One region of the Exiguobacterium sp. s70 genome, then DNA from elsewhere that is predicted to be linked to it. Evidence: predicted binding sites of a transcription regulator. Region 1 holds the regulator's gene; the other holds the start of a gene.
The links. The regulator Rex, encoded in region 1, represses fermentation and respiration genes when NADH is low (regulators of the CRP and FNR family bind a similar motif). The targets are predictions, from matches to a motif close to TTGTGAAATATTTCACAA.
Positions count from the first base shown of each region.

Region 2: a site for Rex is predicted at 2,377-2,394, ahead of KNP84_RS00500 (L-lactate dehydrogenase). Genes of this name have one in related genera too.

Region 1 covers NZ_JACSLV010000007.1:79,660-87,714, forward strand. The annotation lists gene KNP84_RS14110 (hypothetical protein) at 28-2,673, opposite strand; gene tatC (twin-arginine translocase subunit TatC) at 2,815-3,603, opposite strand; gene KNP84_RS14120 (twin-arginine translocase TatA/TatE family subunit) at 3,606-3,824, opposite strand; gene KNP84_RS14125 (redox-sensing transcriptional repressor Rex) at 3,824-4,480, opposite strand; gene KNP84_RS14130 (ABC-F family ATP-binding cassette domain-containing protein) at 4,630-6,531, shown strand; gene KNP84_RS14135 (hypothetical protein) at 6,528-6,935, shown strand; gene KNP84_RS14140 (hypothetical protein) at 6,984-7,550, opposite strand; gene tsaD (tRNA (adenosine(37)-N6)-threonylcarbamoyltransferase complex transferase subunit TsaD) at 7,565-8,055, opposite strand, start outside.
Region 2 covers NZ_JACSLV010000001.1:80,740-88,794, reverse strand. The annotation lists gene KNP84_RS00520 (1,4-alpha-glucan branching protein domain-containing protein) at 1-735, shown strand, start outside; gene rpmG (50S ribosomal protein L33) at 820-984, shown strand; gene KNP84_RS00510 (5-formyltetrahydrofolate cyclo-ligase) at 1,040-1,594, shown strand; gene KNP84_RS00505 (DUF92 domain-containing protein) at 1,573-2,343, shown strand; gene KNP84_RS00500 (L-lactate dehydrogenase) at 2,513-3,469, shown strand; gene KNP84_RS00495 (rhomboid family intramembrane serine protease) at 3,625-4,677, shown strand; gene KNP84_RS00490 (M42 family metallopeptidase) at 4,693-5,715, shown strand; gene KNP84_RS00485 (YqgQ family protein) at 5,712-5,906, shown strand; gene KNP84_RS00480 (ROK family glucokinase) at 6,000-6,962, shown strand; gene KNP84_RS00475 (LTA synthase family protein) at 7,206-8,055, shown strand, end outside.

The DNA of each region.
Region 1 (8,055 bases):
TCCGCATCATCGCGAATGGCTTCTCAGTTAACGAACATAAATCGTCTTCGTCACGCTTCGGCCTTTTGGCGTCACGAGACGGAGTGTCAATTTCGTTCCTTTCTTTTGTGGGGTGAAGCTGAGCGTTGTCGACGTGGCCGTCACCGTCTTCTTCGCGATGACCGTCGACCCCCGCGTGAGCGTCAAGGTGCCGTACGCGACGTTCGATGTCGCCTTCAGTGTCTTCGATGCGCTCGATGGAATCGTCGTCACGAGCGTCGGAGTCGGTCCAGTCGTCACTTTCGCCGTCTGTACATGGCGGAACGTGCCACTTTGACTCGTCAACGAGAGCGTCGCATTGACTGGTTGCCGCGTGAAGCGGAGCGTCACACGTCCGGTGCTGCTCGCCTTTGCAGTAGCCAATACTTTCGAACCGTTCTTCAACGTGACCGTGCTGTTCGGGATCATGTAGCCGACCCAGAGCGACTTCTCATCGTTAATCGAGAGCGTCGACAACGATGTCTTTGGCAACTCGAGCGAGACGTCACGCGATTTCGACCCGACCGATGCTTTGACACGAACGCGATCCCCCGGCTTGGCCGGAATGGTGTAACGTGTCGTCGAGAGGCGTTTGGCCGAGACGAGTTTATCATTTACATAGAAGCGCACTGTCGCCGTGCTCGTCTTTTTGATTGAGAGCGTCGCTTGTGTCTTTGTCATCAACGTATCCGTCACACTGAGCGTCGGTGTGAACGCACGAACTGTTTTCGTGAGTTCGTACGTCGCATCACCACTCGAACGAGTGACGAGAATGACTTCCCCTTCTTTTAATGGCGTCTCGAACGTGTACGGCATCGTGCGGGTTGTCGCCACATGCGTACCGTTTCGATAGATGCGATAAGCCTGATCAGTACTCGATGTGACGTTGATAGACTTGTCATACATCAATGGCGTCCGAGTCCACGTAAAGACAGGCGGTTCCACTCTCGTCTCTACTGTCGTGAGCCGGAACGCTGAAGCAGGTGCTTCTTTTAACTTGAAGTAGACTTTTGTTCCGATGTCTACTGGCATCGTATCGAACTCTTTAATCGAAATGAGCCCTTCCTCATCTGCCTGCTCATTCGAAATTTCGTAGTATTTCCCACTTCGAATCAATACATCCACGGCCGCGTGTGGCGTTGTTTTTAACGTGACGCCTGAAGTGACCGTGTTCGTCAAAACTGAAATGTCGTTCGACGAGGTATCGTCACTTTCTTTGACCGTCTGAAGTTCAATTGGATCCGCGTAAACGCCTGACCCACTACCGATTTTCACAGTCACACGCGATCCAGGTGTGAACCAACGCGCCGGTTGCCACGTATAGCGTCCAGACTCATCCGAACGAACCGTCGCCGATTGATAGTTCAACAACGAATCCGATGAGTTGGCTTGATACAAGTTTTTCGTCACACTGATGAACACCGGAGTGTCCGGTGTTGTCTGCCCGCTAATCGGGCCTAAAACGCCCTTTGGCGGGTCGAGTGTGAGTGGCACGTAGTTCGATGCCCATAAGTCTAGACGCCGCTCTAAGTCGTTCCATTTAAAAATCGTGTTATACGATTCATTCGTCTGTAGCGTCAGGTTCCCTTGCTCCCAAAGGAAAGGCGCTTCTTGACGATCTAAACTGACAGCCAAGGCATCTCCGGGAACCGGCAACACTGTCCCGTCAACGAGTGTAACCGTTCCGTTCACATCATAGGGACGACCTACTTCATAACGAGTCGTCGTTTTCGGCACATTGACATTCAGTTGCCACGGTGCCTTCCAAAATGACTCGGGCGTGTAGCCTGCTGATCGATTCTCAGAAAAAACGTACCATGAACCACGTCTTTCGACGAAGACATCATCAATCGGTGCCTCTCGCCACTCATTTGTGGCGACGTTATAACTAACATAGAACGTCGTATACGTCTTCCGAATCGTGAAATAGTAGACGCCGTCTTCCCATGTGAGGTCTCTTACGCTTGGGGCTTCTTTCTCGATCCATCGTTTCGTTACGAAATCAAAGATGAAAAGTGTATCCGATTCCCCTGCTTTTGCCACAATCCACTGATCTGATCCCTTGATTAAGGATGCACCTCTCACCTGACCCGTATAAGATCCGAGTGTTTCAAGCGCCTCACCCGACGGCGTCCGCTTCGTCACTTGACCGTCCACGAATGCAAGAACATTCCCATCATCAAGCAGTCCGTATGCTTCATACATACTTCCCATCTGAATCGACCCGAGAATTTTGCCCGAAAGCGATGTCGTGACATACTTCTTGTCATCAGTCCACAATACCGTTTCTGCTGCCAAATTAATATCTACGACCGCATGAAGTCCGCTCCCTGCCTCAATTGGAAAGACCGTCTTTGAACCGGTTTGAGGATTCCAGACCATCCATTCTTGCCAGCCCTCCAAAATGAATCGACCGTCTCCGATCGCGTGAATATTATGAAGAACGGACACGCGAATCGGTAATGTATACACTTCACCGGTCTGAATGTGAACAAGCGTCTCAGGATCCCCTGAACGCCACACATACCCACTATCTCCTACGACTTCCCCTGTCGGAATAGTTACCGGCTTAGTATAGTCCTCTGCTCGGACTTCGACACCTGGTGCCACCATCATAATGAGCACAACAAGCATGCTCCACAACCACTTTTTCATCTGTCTCCTCATTTCTGTTTATGAATGCATAACTTTCAAAAATAATCCATTTTTGATTTTATATTCCTAATTTTAAATCGATTTTTCAAAAATGAATAGTCCTAAAATCATAAAAAAACACCACGTCGCATGACATGGTGTTTACTTCTCATTCATTTGTTTCATCAAATCCATCTGTTCTTTCACCATCGCCTCTTTCTCACGTCGGAGCACGCCCCGGTACGTGATGCGTGAAATCGACAAGCTGATTTCATACAAGAAGAAGAGCGGCAGCGACACCATGAGGTGCGACGTCAAATCCGGCGGCGTGATGAAGGCCGCGATGACGAACAAGGCGAAGTACGCATATTTCCGAATCGATGACAGGAAGTACGGTGTCACGACACCGATGCGCGTCAAGAACATCGTCACGACCGGCAACTGGAATAACAGTCCGAATGGAATGGTCAGTTGCAGCAAGAACGTGAAGTAGTTCGACGCCCCGATGATTTGCGTCAGACCGAGGTCTTGCCCGAGGTCCGTCGAGATATCGAGGACGAGCGGGAACAACCAATAGTAGGCGAATGCGAGACCGATCAGGAACAAGATGAAGATGATCGGGATATACGCGAGCGTCGCTTTCCGCTCGTTCGGGTGCAGACCAGGTGCGACGAACGCCCACAGTTGATACAGTAGAAACGGACCGGACGCGACGAGCCCGATGACGAGCGCCAAGTTCAAGTAAATCATGAGCGGGTCCGCGACCCCAAAGGCGTTCAGCTCGAGCCCTCGTTCGACGAGGTCCGCCTGCAGATAGGCGAGCACATATTTGACACTCGGCAAAGCGATGAGAAAGAAAGCAAAGACGACAAATGCCGACAGCATCAGTCGTCTCCGCAGCTCTGTCAAGTGATCGGACAGTGCCCGTTCTTGATCAGGTTGATGATTCATGATTACTGCTCTTTCTTCTCAAGTTCTTTCTTATCTTTCTCGTCATGTTCGTTCATCATGCCGTTCGTGGCATTTTTGAACTCTCGGAGCGTTTGACCAGCGGCGCGTCCGAATTCAGGCAATTTCTTCGGCCCGAAGATGATGAGCGCGACGATGGCGATAATGAAGATACTTGCTCCCCCAGGAATACCGACGACGAGCAACGATGATAGTAATTCCATTATTGATGGACCCCCTCAGCAGATGGATAGTGTTGCATAAAGTAAATGAGCGACTGGAGTTCGATCGACAAGTCGATGTGATGGACGCGGACCGTGTCCGGCACAGTAAGTCTGGCCGGTGTGAAGTTCAAGATGCCTTTAATACCGAAGCGGACCAAGTCGTCCGCGACCGGTTGCGCATAGGCAGACGGCACCGTGAGAATGGCGACGTCAATCTTGTTTTGTTTCATGATCTGTTCCATCTCATCGACGTGATGAATCGGGACACCGGACATCGTCGTGCCGACTTTTGTCTCGTCTGCGTCGAACCCGACGACGATATGTGTGTTATTGTTTTTAAGGAAGTTATAGTTGACGAAAGCTGTCCCAAGATGACCAACCCCGACTAAGGCGACGTTCGTAATCTCGTCCTGATTCAGTGTCTTACGGAAAAAGTCTAACAGATACTGTACGTTATAGCCATATCCCTTTTTCCCGAGCGCACCGAAGTACGAAAAATCGCGACGGATCGTGGCCGAATCGACCTTGACCGCCTCGCTCAGTTCAGCAGAAGAGACACGCTGTTTTCCTGATGAATGTAGGCTTTGGATAAACCGATAGTATAGTGGCAACCGTTTGGCTGTCGCTTGCGGAATCTTTGGTTCGTTTTGACTCAACGGAAAGAGCCTCCTTTTTACGACGCGTTTCAAACGAATCTAATTTCATACACCTTGATTGTAAACGAATTCACATGACCACTCAATGAATATACCTGAAATGGGGAAGAAATAAAGTATACTAAATAGAGAGAAAGGGGTTTTTTCACTTGATCCTACTGCAAGTCAATAACTTATCGAAATCATTCGGCGTCGAGCCGATTTTAGAGAACGTCAAACTAGAAATTCAAGAAGGCGAACGTGTCGCCCTTGTCGGCCGTAACGGTGCCGGCAAGTCGACATTGCTTAAAGTCATCGCCGGGGAATACAACTATGACTCGGGCGACATCATGAAGCCTAAAGATGTCACCATCGGCTATCTCGCCCAAGACTCAGGGTTAGAGTCGAACGAGACGATGTGGAACGAAATGTTGACTGTCTTCACCGATTTAATTGAACAAGAAAAGACGCTGCGCCGCATGGAGCAAGACATGGGTTCTGAGCGCATCTTGAACGACCCGGCCGCCTATGAGCGCCTCTTGTCGTCTTACGATGAAGAACAGCATACGTTCAAAGACCGTGGCGGCTATCAATATGAGGCGACGATCCGCTCTGTCCTTCACGGGATGCGGTTCTATCCGGACGACTTCGAACGCCGCATCGATACGCTCTCCGGCGGACAGCGGACACGTCTTGCTCTCGCGAAGATGCTGCTCCAAAGTCCAGACCTGCTCATCTTGGATGAGCCGACGAACCACTTGGACATCGAGACACTCGGCTGGCTCGAGAAGTATTTGAGCGGCTATAAAGGCGCCGTCCTCATCGTCTCCCACGACCGCTACTTCCTCGACCGCGTCGTATCGGTCGTCTATGAGCTGTCCCGCCACCGCAGCCGTCGCTTCGTCGGCAACTACACGAAGTACCTTGAACAGAAGGCTGCCATTTACGAGCAAGAGAAGAAGCAGTTCGAGTCGCAACAAGAAGAGATCGCCAAGATGCAGGACTTCATCCAGCGTAACATCGCCCGGGCGACGACGACGAAGCGGGCCCAGAGCGTCCGCAAACGTCTCGAGAAAGTCGACCGGATGGAAGCGCCGGACGGTGATGAGCGCAGTGCCGTCCTCTCGTTCTCAATCAAACGTCAAAGCGGGAACGACGTATTGAGTGCGAGCGATCTTGCCATCGGCTATGAAGAACCGATCGCCCAACAGCTCCGCTTCCAATTGCAGCGCGGCGAATCGGTCGCCCTCGTCGGCCCGAACGGAGTCGGCAAATCGACGCTCCTGAAAGTGTTGACGAAACAACAGCCGCCCCTTACCGGTGACATCCGCTACGGCACCGGCGTCGAAATCGGCTACTACGACCAGGAACAACAAAACTTGTCGGACGCCAACCGTGTCATCGACGAGATTTGGAACGACTGGCCGCTCATGCGCGAACAAGAAGTCCGGAGCCTGCTTGGACAGTTCCTGTTCAGCGGTGACGACGTCATGAAACGTGTCCATGAATTGTCGGGTGGGGAACGGGCCCGCTTGACGCTCGCGAAACTAAAGCTCGAGCAACCGAACTTGCTCATCTTGGATGAGCCGACGAACCACTTGGACCTCGATTCGAAGATGATTCTCGAGAACGCCCTCGTCGACTATCCGGGCACAATTCTGTTCGTGTCGCACGACCGCTACTTCATCGACCGGCTCGCGACGCGCGTCTTAGAGATCACGCCGAACGGCATCGACGAGTATCTCGGCGATTATTCATATTACGTCGAGAAGAAAGAAGAACTCGAAGACCTGGCCCGACTCGCCCGCGAAGAGACGAAACAAGTCATCGTCAAGAAACAGCGCGCCGACAAGGAACAACAACGCGAGGAACGCCGGATGAAACAACGGATCGAGGAAATCGAGCTCACGATCGAACAACACGAGGCGCGTCTCGAGGAAATCGAGCAGCTGTTGTGTGAACCGGACGTCTTCAACGACTTCGCCCGGGCACAGGAACTGTCGACCGAGTCCGACGCGACGAAAGAATCGATCACGGCACTGTACGCAGAATGGGAGGAGCTCCATTCATGATGCGATTCCGTGCGATGCGAATCGAATGGATGCACGCCTTCCTGACCGGTCTCGCCTATATCGTGCCGACGGGGACGGAATTCGTATCCGAACTGATTCGCGGGGAGCCGACGGTCGTCCCGTCGTTCCTGTTTTATTTCTTGCCGGTCGTCATCGGCTTCATCATCCAGACGTGGAGCGGGATTGTGATCAGCTTGTTGAGCGGCCTGCTCATGAGCACGCTGTTCATCCGCCTCGTCGTCTGGCCGGTCGATGTGACCGTGCACAGCTTTTACACCCCAGGCTCGGTGTGGGGACACTTCTATCAGTCGACGCTCCTCATGTGGGTGCTCGCCCTGCTCGTCTTCATCGTGAGTTGGGTGAATATGTGGTACAAACAGAACAAACATCATCCGGACGTATAAAAAAGGGAAGCCGATCTCCATCATGGAGATCGGCTTCCCTTTTAATAGTTAGAAGTAACGTAGCGGTTGGAACCCGCGTGTATGGAAGTCGAGTTTGAGACCGTCTTCCGTGATAAAGAACACGTACTCGTTCGTATCGACGTCACGGACAAAGACTTTATAGAACGTGAGCGTCTCCTCACGGTTCGTCACATACTTCGCCTTATGCGTCGAGATGACTTGCGCGAACAGTTGCTCTTCGTCAAACTCGTTGACGATATCCTCGAACTTCGCCGCTTCTTCTTCGGTCGCTTCTCGTCCCGGCGCAATCTCGTAATATGCGTCGCTCGCTTTCGGCTGAACGCCGAGGTTGCGGTCGACGACGATGACGCTCTCGATATTTTGATCGTCTAGGCTCTTATAGCCGTACAACGTCTCGACGAGCGTGTTCTCACCCGTGACCCGGCCGATGCCTTCGAGCGATTCCGCTCCTGTGAGTGAACGGACGCGTGTCGCTTCCGGTACGATTTCTTCTTGATAGGCGATATTATAGGCGCGGATAATCTCCCGTACTTGCAAAAACGTCGCGACGACGAGCAGTACGACCAGACCTCCAATAATGATGCGTTTCGTCATGTCTCTATTTCCCCCTAGACTGTCATGCTCTCTTCTAAGGATAACCCAGGAACCGCATTCATCGCCAGTGTATCGCGCTTTCCGCGCACAAACGCGTGATGTGCCGCCACCCCGATCATACCAGCATTATCTCCGCATAGATCAAGTGGTGGGATGACGAGGCGGATGCCTTCGCGGTCCGTAGCTTCTTGAAGCGCAGTACGGAGTCCACGGTTGGCCGCGACGCCACCTGCGACGAGCAATTGTTTGGCTCCTTTTTCTTTTACGGCACGAATCGCTTTTTCGACGAGCACTTCGACGACGCTCGCTTGGAAGCTGGCCGCCAAGTTTTCAGGGATGACCGTCTCCCCACGCTGTTCGGCATTGTGGACGGCGTTGATGACTGACGACTTGAGCCCGCTGAAGCTGAAGTCAAAACTTCCTGCCTCGAGGCGAACCCGTGGGAACTTATACGTGTCTTCCCCGTTAGCCGCGAGACGGTCGATGGCCGGGCCGCCCGGGTAAG
Region 2 (8,055 bases), on a different contig from region 1:
TATCAAGACAAGTTATCGGATGAACTGCTCGCCGACCATTATCGCGCGTATCCGTTCCTTGATGATGTGGACATTGACATCGACACGTTCCTGTCTCCGCACGACTATTACGTGACTGAGGAACGTGGCAGTGAAGGCGAGGCGATTCTCGTCTTGACGCCAGAATATACAGGCAACGTCGTTGGTGATCTCGGACGCCGTGTCATCGACGAGGTCGAAGCCCGGGCGGCGGAAGGCGAGACGGTGTACGTCTTGACCCCGTTCAAGGAAGGGTTACCGGAGTATGAACGTCACAACCACGTCCACGTGTACCGCGTCCGTCTGACGAGCCCGTTCTTGGAGCACGTGATGAACCAAGTCGCGGCCCAAAACGTGGCGTACGTCAAACTTGCGCATGAGCTCGTGGCCAAAGTTCCGTTCAAAGCGATCCATCAATTTGATTGGATGACGATTCCTGCGGCACGTTCGCTTGCGAAAGCACTACAAGTTCCGTTATACTCAACTATGTTGTCCTTTGAAACGACCCGCAATCCGCACGGACACGGCGGTCTGTTCGACGCGATTCACCGAATCGAGAACAGCGTCCTCGCTGAAGCCGACACGGTGTACATCTGCGAACAACTATCGACTGAGGAAGTCGGAATGCGCTATGCGATTGGTGATAACGTAAAAACCTGCCTGCCGCTCGATGCTTCGCCATACGGGCAAAAACGTTTGAAAAAGAACACGAAATAACCTTGCTTTTTCAAATAAAAATTGGTAGGATAATTGAGTATGCTTAGACTGTAAAGCAAAAGCACTTGATACAACATTAGTAAGATGGGAGTGAAAGAAATGCGCGTTAAAATCACACTAGCTTGCACAGAAACAGGCGATCGCACGTACATCACGAAGAAAAACAAACGTAACAACCCAGAGCGCCTCGAATTGCGCAAATACAACCCACGTCTCCGTCGTCACACGCTTTACCGCGAAGTGAAATAATGAGACTGGCCGTCACTCATGTGGCGGCCTTTTTTTTGAACAAGGGGGAATTGAAGTGATTGAAAAGAAACAACTTCGGCAAGACGTACATCGTCAAATCCGTGAACTCGACGACCGGTCGGACCGGGACCGCGTCATCATACATACATTGACCGAACTGAAGGCGTGGCAAGAGGCGGACACGGTGGCTGTCACGCTCGCCCTCGATTTAGAGATTGATACGTTGCCGCTCATCCGCTTAGCATGGAAGGCAGGAAAATCGGTGTTTGTGCCGAAAGTTACGAAACAGGGACTCACGTTCCATGAGATTCATTCGCTAGAAGACCTCGAGCCGGGCGTCATGAATATATTGGAGCCGACGACTGAAGCGACGATGCGCTCGATTGACGTCTGTATCGTCCCGGGCCGCGTGTTTGACCGGTCCGGCTATCGAATCGGATGGGGAGGCGGCTACTATGATCGCTACCTCGCCACGTACAAAGGGACGACCATCGCGTTGGCCTATGACGTTCAACTGCTCGATGAGATCCCGATTGAGCCACACGACATTCCTGTCGAATTCATCGTGACGGAAAGGGAAACGATTTTATGTTCGCCATCTTCGTTGTAACTTGTCTGGTGGCCTTTGCCGGCTATCGATTGCGCTCGTTGACCCGCTCCGGTGCCGTCTTGACGGTCGTGACGGGGACGGTCATCGGCTACGGTTTCGGTTGGTTCGGGCTCTATTTACTCGGTGTCTTCTTCTCGACATCGTCGCTCGCCTCGAAATATCGTGCCCGGGACAAGGCGCCTGTCGATGAGATTGTTGAGAAATCGGGTCCCCGTGATTTCGTACAAGTGCTCGCCAATGGGGGCGTCGGCATGGTGACGGCGCTTGGAATGATTCTTGCGCCAAACGATGCCTGGTTATTCGCCTATGTCGCCTCGATTGCCGCGGCGACGAGTGATACGTGGGGATCTGAGTTCGGCGTCCTCGCCAAGCAGAAACCGCGCTCGATTCGGACGTTCCGTGAAGTCGAACCGGGAACGAGTGGTGGGGTGTCCGTGTTCGGTACGGTCATGTCGATTGTCGGGGCCACGGTCATCATCCTCGCCTCGCTTCCATTTATCGAGATCGATGTGACGTTCGCGCTCGTCTTGATCGCTCTCGGATTGAGCGGCAGCGTCGTCGACACATTGTTAGGGGCCACGGTGCAACGGAAATATCGATGCCGTGTGTGCGGCAAGTTGACCGAGAAGAAAATGCATCATCATGAGCCGACGGCTTATGTGTCGGGCTGGCGTTTTCTCGGCAATGACGCCGTCAACTTTTTGTCGATCGCCGCGGCCGCGACGATTAGTTTCCTCTTGTTACGATGAGGGTAGTACAGAAAATGTAGATGTTTCAAACGAATGTGAATTTTGTCACAATATCGCCAAAGTGAAAACGGTTTCCTTAGTAGTGAGTGTTTGTGAATGATGTTACAATCTTTATGTAACAGACATAACAAAAACATGAAACAGATTGTTCGAAGGGTGGAGAATCAATATGGAAACATTAAATCATGCAAAAGTAACACGCGTCGCGCTAGTTGGGGCCGGAGCGGTCGGTGCCAGCTTTGCGTACCAATTGACGACAGCAAGTCTTTGTGAGGAACTCGTCATTATCGACATCAACAAATCGAAGGCGGAAGGCGAAGCGATGGACTTGAACCACGGCGTCTCGTTCGCTTCTTCACCGATGCGCGTCTGGGCAGGGGACTATACGGACTGTGGTGCAGCAGATATCGTCGTCATCACTGCCGGTGCTCCGCAAAAACCGGGTGAAACTCGCCTCGACCTCGTCGAGAAGAACGCCAAAATCATGAAATCGATGATTGGGGACATCATGGCATCTGGATTCGACGGCATCATCATCATCGCCTCGAACCCGGTCGACATCATGACACATTTGGCTTGGAAATACTCAGGTTTACCGAAACACCGCGTGTTCGGATCAGGAACGGTACTCGATACGTCACGTCTCCGTTACATGCTCGGCGACTATTTCAACGTCGATCCACGCAACTGCCACGCCTACATCATGGGTGAGCACGGAGACACGGAATTCGCGGCCTGGAGCAACGCCCGCATCTACGGGAAGTCGGTCGAGCAGTTGCTTGAAGAGAACGACGAATATACATGGGAAGACCTCGAAGACATCTACGTCAACGTTCGGGACGCGGCGTACCACATCATCGAGCGCAAAGGCGCGACATACTACGCCATCGGCCTCGGTTTGCTCCGTCTCGTCAAGGCTGTGCTCCGTAACGAGAACACGTTGTTGACGGTCGGCGCACATTTAGATGGTGAATACGGCTTGAACGATATCCATATCGGTGTACCGGCCATCATCAACCGCCAAGGAGTCCGTCAAGTCGTGGAAATCGAGTTGTCAGACGAAGAAAAACAAAAGATGCATCATTCGGCAGAAGTGTTATTGAAAACGATGCAACCTGTCTTATAAGAACGATTACTCGTTCTGTCATGACCGTAGTTGGCTACCGCCACTACGGTTTTTTTGTGGACCGACGGAAGAGCGGGGCAGATTGGGGCGATGCTCGATTTTGTCGTCCCGCCTAAATTCCTTTAGAATGAAAGTATAGAAGGAGGTGAGCCAACATGACAGAACCAGCATGTTTTTGGGAAGATGTATATCGTGCCGTCGAAGCAGGAGGACGCATCGAGGGCGTCTTAGAGCCGTCGCGGGCACTTTTATTGTTCGACACGAAAGCCGGGGATGTCTATCACCTCTACATACGGACAGATAAGGCGTGGGCGAACCATGTCGCCTTGGACGTCGAGGCGGTCATGAACTCGTTTCGCTTGGCCCGAATCGGCCGCGAGAAGCTCCATGTCCACATTTATGGTGACCCGCTCGTCGATGAAGAGCGTCTGTCGTCGCTCAAGTTCCCGATTGCGGCAAAAGTGAAGCTCGAGATGCGGCCGTGCGCCGAAACGGAAACGTCATATCGCCCGCGTGCCGTCGCTCTCGACCAACAACGGAAAAATGAACTGAAGCAACGGTTCGCCTTTGGGAAGCCTCAGTTCGTCTATGCGCTCATGTTCGTGACGTTCCTCGTCATGTGGTTCGCCGAATCAATCGGCTCGACGCTCGATCCGAACACGCTCATCCGCTTCGGTGCGAAAGTGAATCCTCTCATCGACGAAGGAGAATGGTGGCGACTGATCACACCGATGTTCCTTCATATCGGTTGGTTCCATTTCGCCATCAACATGTTCGCGCTCTGGTCACTCGGCCCGCTCGTGGAACGGATGTACGGGTCGACGCGTTTCGCCACCATTTATCTGTTGGCAGGTGTCATCGCCACGGTCGCCTCGTATGCGTTCAGCGAAGCCATCTCGGCCGGCGCGTCCGGGGCATTGTTTGGGCTTGTCGGCGCACTGCTCTATTTCGGACTGCGCGACCGCTCCTTATTTATGAAGACACTCGGCCCTCCACTGTTTATTATGTTAGGATTAAACGTGGGACTCGCTTTCGTCCTTGGCGCTAGTTTGGACCATTCCGCACATGCGGGTGGACTCGTCGGGGGCTTTCTGATGGCGGGAGTGGTCGGCTTACCGGATGAACACGTGAAGAAACGTCGCCTGCTATTTGCGGGGCTCATGTTCGTGGCGTCCGGCGCATTATTTTGGCTCGGCTACAATCGATGACAAAGGAGTAAGGGTATGATTGAAACGTTGAAGCAATTGGTTGAAATTCCAAGTCCGTCCGGGATGACGGACGAGGCAATCGGATTCGTCGAACAAGAACTGTCGGCACTCGGGATCCCCACGAAACGCTTGAACAAAGGGGCGCTTCTGGCGACATTTGAGGGCAAATCGGATCGAGCACGTCTGTTGACGGCCCATGTCGATACGCTCGGCGCGATGGTGAAAGAAATCTTGCCGAGCGGCCGCTTGCGCTTGACGCAAGTCGGCGGATACGCCTGGACCGCAATCGAAGGGGAGAACTGTCTGGTTCATGCCGAGACGGGTGCGCCGATTGAAGGAACGATTCTCATTCATCAATCGAGCGTCCATGTCTATAAGGACACGAATAGCGCCGAACGGACGGCGTCAACGATCGAAGTGCGCTTGGACGCGGACGTCCATACAGCCGAAGACGTAAGGTCCCTCGGCATCGAGGTCGGGGACTTCGTCTCGTTCGACCCGCGCTTCCGTCAGACCGACGCCGGTTATATCAAATCACGTCATCTCGATGACAAGGCGTCCGTTGCCATCTTGCTCGATTTGGCGAAAGATCTGGTCGAGGCGGAGTTGCCACACCCGGTCCATTACTTGATCTCGAACTATGAAGAGGTCGGGTTCGGGGGAAACGCCGGAATTCCCGAGGCGGTGACTGAATATATCGCTGTCGATATGGGTGCGCTCGGGGACGGGCAACACTCTGACGAGTATACAGTTTCGATTTGTGCGAAAGATTCGTCAGGCCCGTATGATCTCGGGTTGCGCCGTCAATTCACCGCGCTATGCCGTAAACATGACATCGCCCATAAAGTCGATATCTATCCGTACTATGGATCGGACGCCTCGGCTGCAATCGGAGCCGGCTACGATGTGCGCCACGCGCTCGTCGGACCAGGCATCGAGTCAAGCCATAGCTATGAGCGGACGCATCTCAAATCGCTCGAAGCGACGCGAGAACTGCTGTACCGTTTCGTGCTCACCGCGATGGAGGACGAACGATGAAAAATTTTTATGACGTCCAGCAATTTTTGAAATCGTTCGGCACGATCATTTATATCGGTGAGCGCGATGCCGAGATCGGGCTCATGATGATGGAACTCGATGAGTTGCATGCGGGCGGAATGATTGAGCAACGGGAATATGACACGGCCAAGATTATTTTGACCCATGAACTGAAAAATTCAAGAGATTGACAGAAAAACCCCTAGTGCAAAGGTTTGCACTAGGGGTTTAATAGTGTAAACTATGGGATGAAAGCGATTTAATCGAGACGAGGAGTGGAACACATGAAGTGGTTATTAGGAATCGACATTGGTGGAACGACGGTGAAGATGGCCGTCCTCGATATGAACGGGATTATTTCTGACAAGTGGGAGATTACAACGGATATTCGTGAGAACGGGGTACATATTCCGACTGATATTGCCGCTTCATTCGAAGCCTATTTAGAAACGTCGGGCAAAGCGAAGCAAGATTTCGCAGGAGCGGGCATCGGGGCACCAGGCTTCGTCAACTTTTCAGAAGGTGTGGTCGAATATTCACCAAACATCGGCTGGAAAAACTTTGCGCTCGTCAGCGAGTTCGAGAAAGCGGTCGGTTTGCCGGCCGTCTTAGAGAATGACGCCAACGCTGCCGCACTCGGTGAAATGTGGAAAGGGGCAGGCGAAGGCGCGTCAGAACTGCTCGCCATCACGCTCGGCACAGGCGTCGGCGGCGGTGTCATCACGAACGGCAATATCGTCCACGGGGCTGCTGGTATGGCTGGGGAGATTGGCCATATCACGGTTGAACGTGACGAGTCGAAAGCCGTCATGTGTGGCTGCGGCCGTAAAGGTTGCATCGAGACGATTGCTTCGGCTACAGGGGTCGCCCGTCTGGCGCTCCAAAAACGTAAAGGTCGGACGACGTCATTGAACGAACTGAACGAAGTGACGGCACGCGACGTGTTCGAAGCTTATAAAGCGAACGATGTCGTCGCGACAGAAGTCGTGAACGAGATGACCGAATATCTTGGATTGACGATTTCGAATATCGCCAACACGTTGAACCCGAAGATGATCGTCATCGGCGGAGGCGTCTCGAAAGCACGCGAAGCACTCCTCGAGCCGCTCGACGAGCAGTTCAAACGGTTCGCCCTCGAGCGCGTCTATGCGTCGACGGCGTTCAAAATCGCGGAACTCGAGAACGATGCGGGTGTCATCGGTTGTGCGTGGCTCGCTCGTAAACACTTTATCCCGACTCGTGTATAACGTTTGTCCATGTACGCCTGCGATTTGACGCAGGCGTGTTTTTTAATTGGAACGGGTATGGGATAATGTAAAATTTGTAATGACGGAGTTGATTTTTTGTTAAAAAAGGGGTAAGATTTGGACTTGATACCGGACTGTTATCGTACGTGAAATGGATAACAAGCCAATTGGACTTATAAAAAAATAGGGGGGACGCGAATCAGTTGATCTCGTCGCCCGTTGAACAGAGGAGGAGGCCGTCAGATGAAGTCATCTCAGAGCTTCTCGAAGCTTACTATGCGACTGAATGATACGGTCCGCGCTTCGTTTCATGAATATCGGTTATTTTGGATTTTCTCGCTATTACTTTGGACGAAGACGTACGTAGTTTACCAATTTTTCTTCAATATCCCGATTGAAAACACCGCTCAGGCATTCATTCTGCTGATCAGCCCGATCAGCTCCACTCTATTCCTATTCGCGTTCAGTTTCTTCTTTAAAGGAAATAAGCAGAAATGGGTCTTGTACATGCTGTATGCCGCAGCATCGTTCATCTTGTTTGCGGATGCCGTCTATTACCGCGAGTTTACCGACTACTTGACGATGCCGGTCATCTTGCAACCGTCGAACATGGAGACGTTGTCGACATCGTTCACGTCACTGTTGGAATGGAAAGATTTGATTATCCTCGGGGACGTGCTCGTCTTGCCGTTCATCCTATGGCGCATCAACGCGACAGCGACGGCTGCCTCTCATCGGAGAGCGCTCGTGACATTCGCGACGGCCGTCGTCGTGTTCTTGTTCAACTTGTCGCTCGCTGAAACAGAGCGTCCGGAACTGTTGACTCGTTCGTTCGACCGGGAACTGTTGGTCAAGAATATCGGGACGTTCAACTTCCACGTCTACGATGCGATGCTTCAAACGAAAACGTCGGCTCAGAAGGCGATGGCTGACGGGTCAGAACTCGCCAAAATCGAGAAGTACACCCGTCAACACTATGCAGCACCGAACCCGGACTACTTCGGGAAGTATAAAGGCAAGAACGTGGTCGTCGTCTCGTTCGAGTCGGCCCAAAACTTCACGCACAACATGAAAGCGTCGAACGGCGAGTACA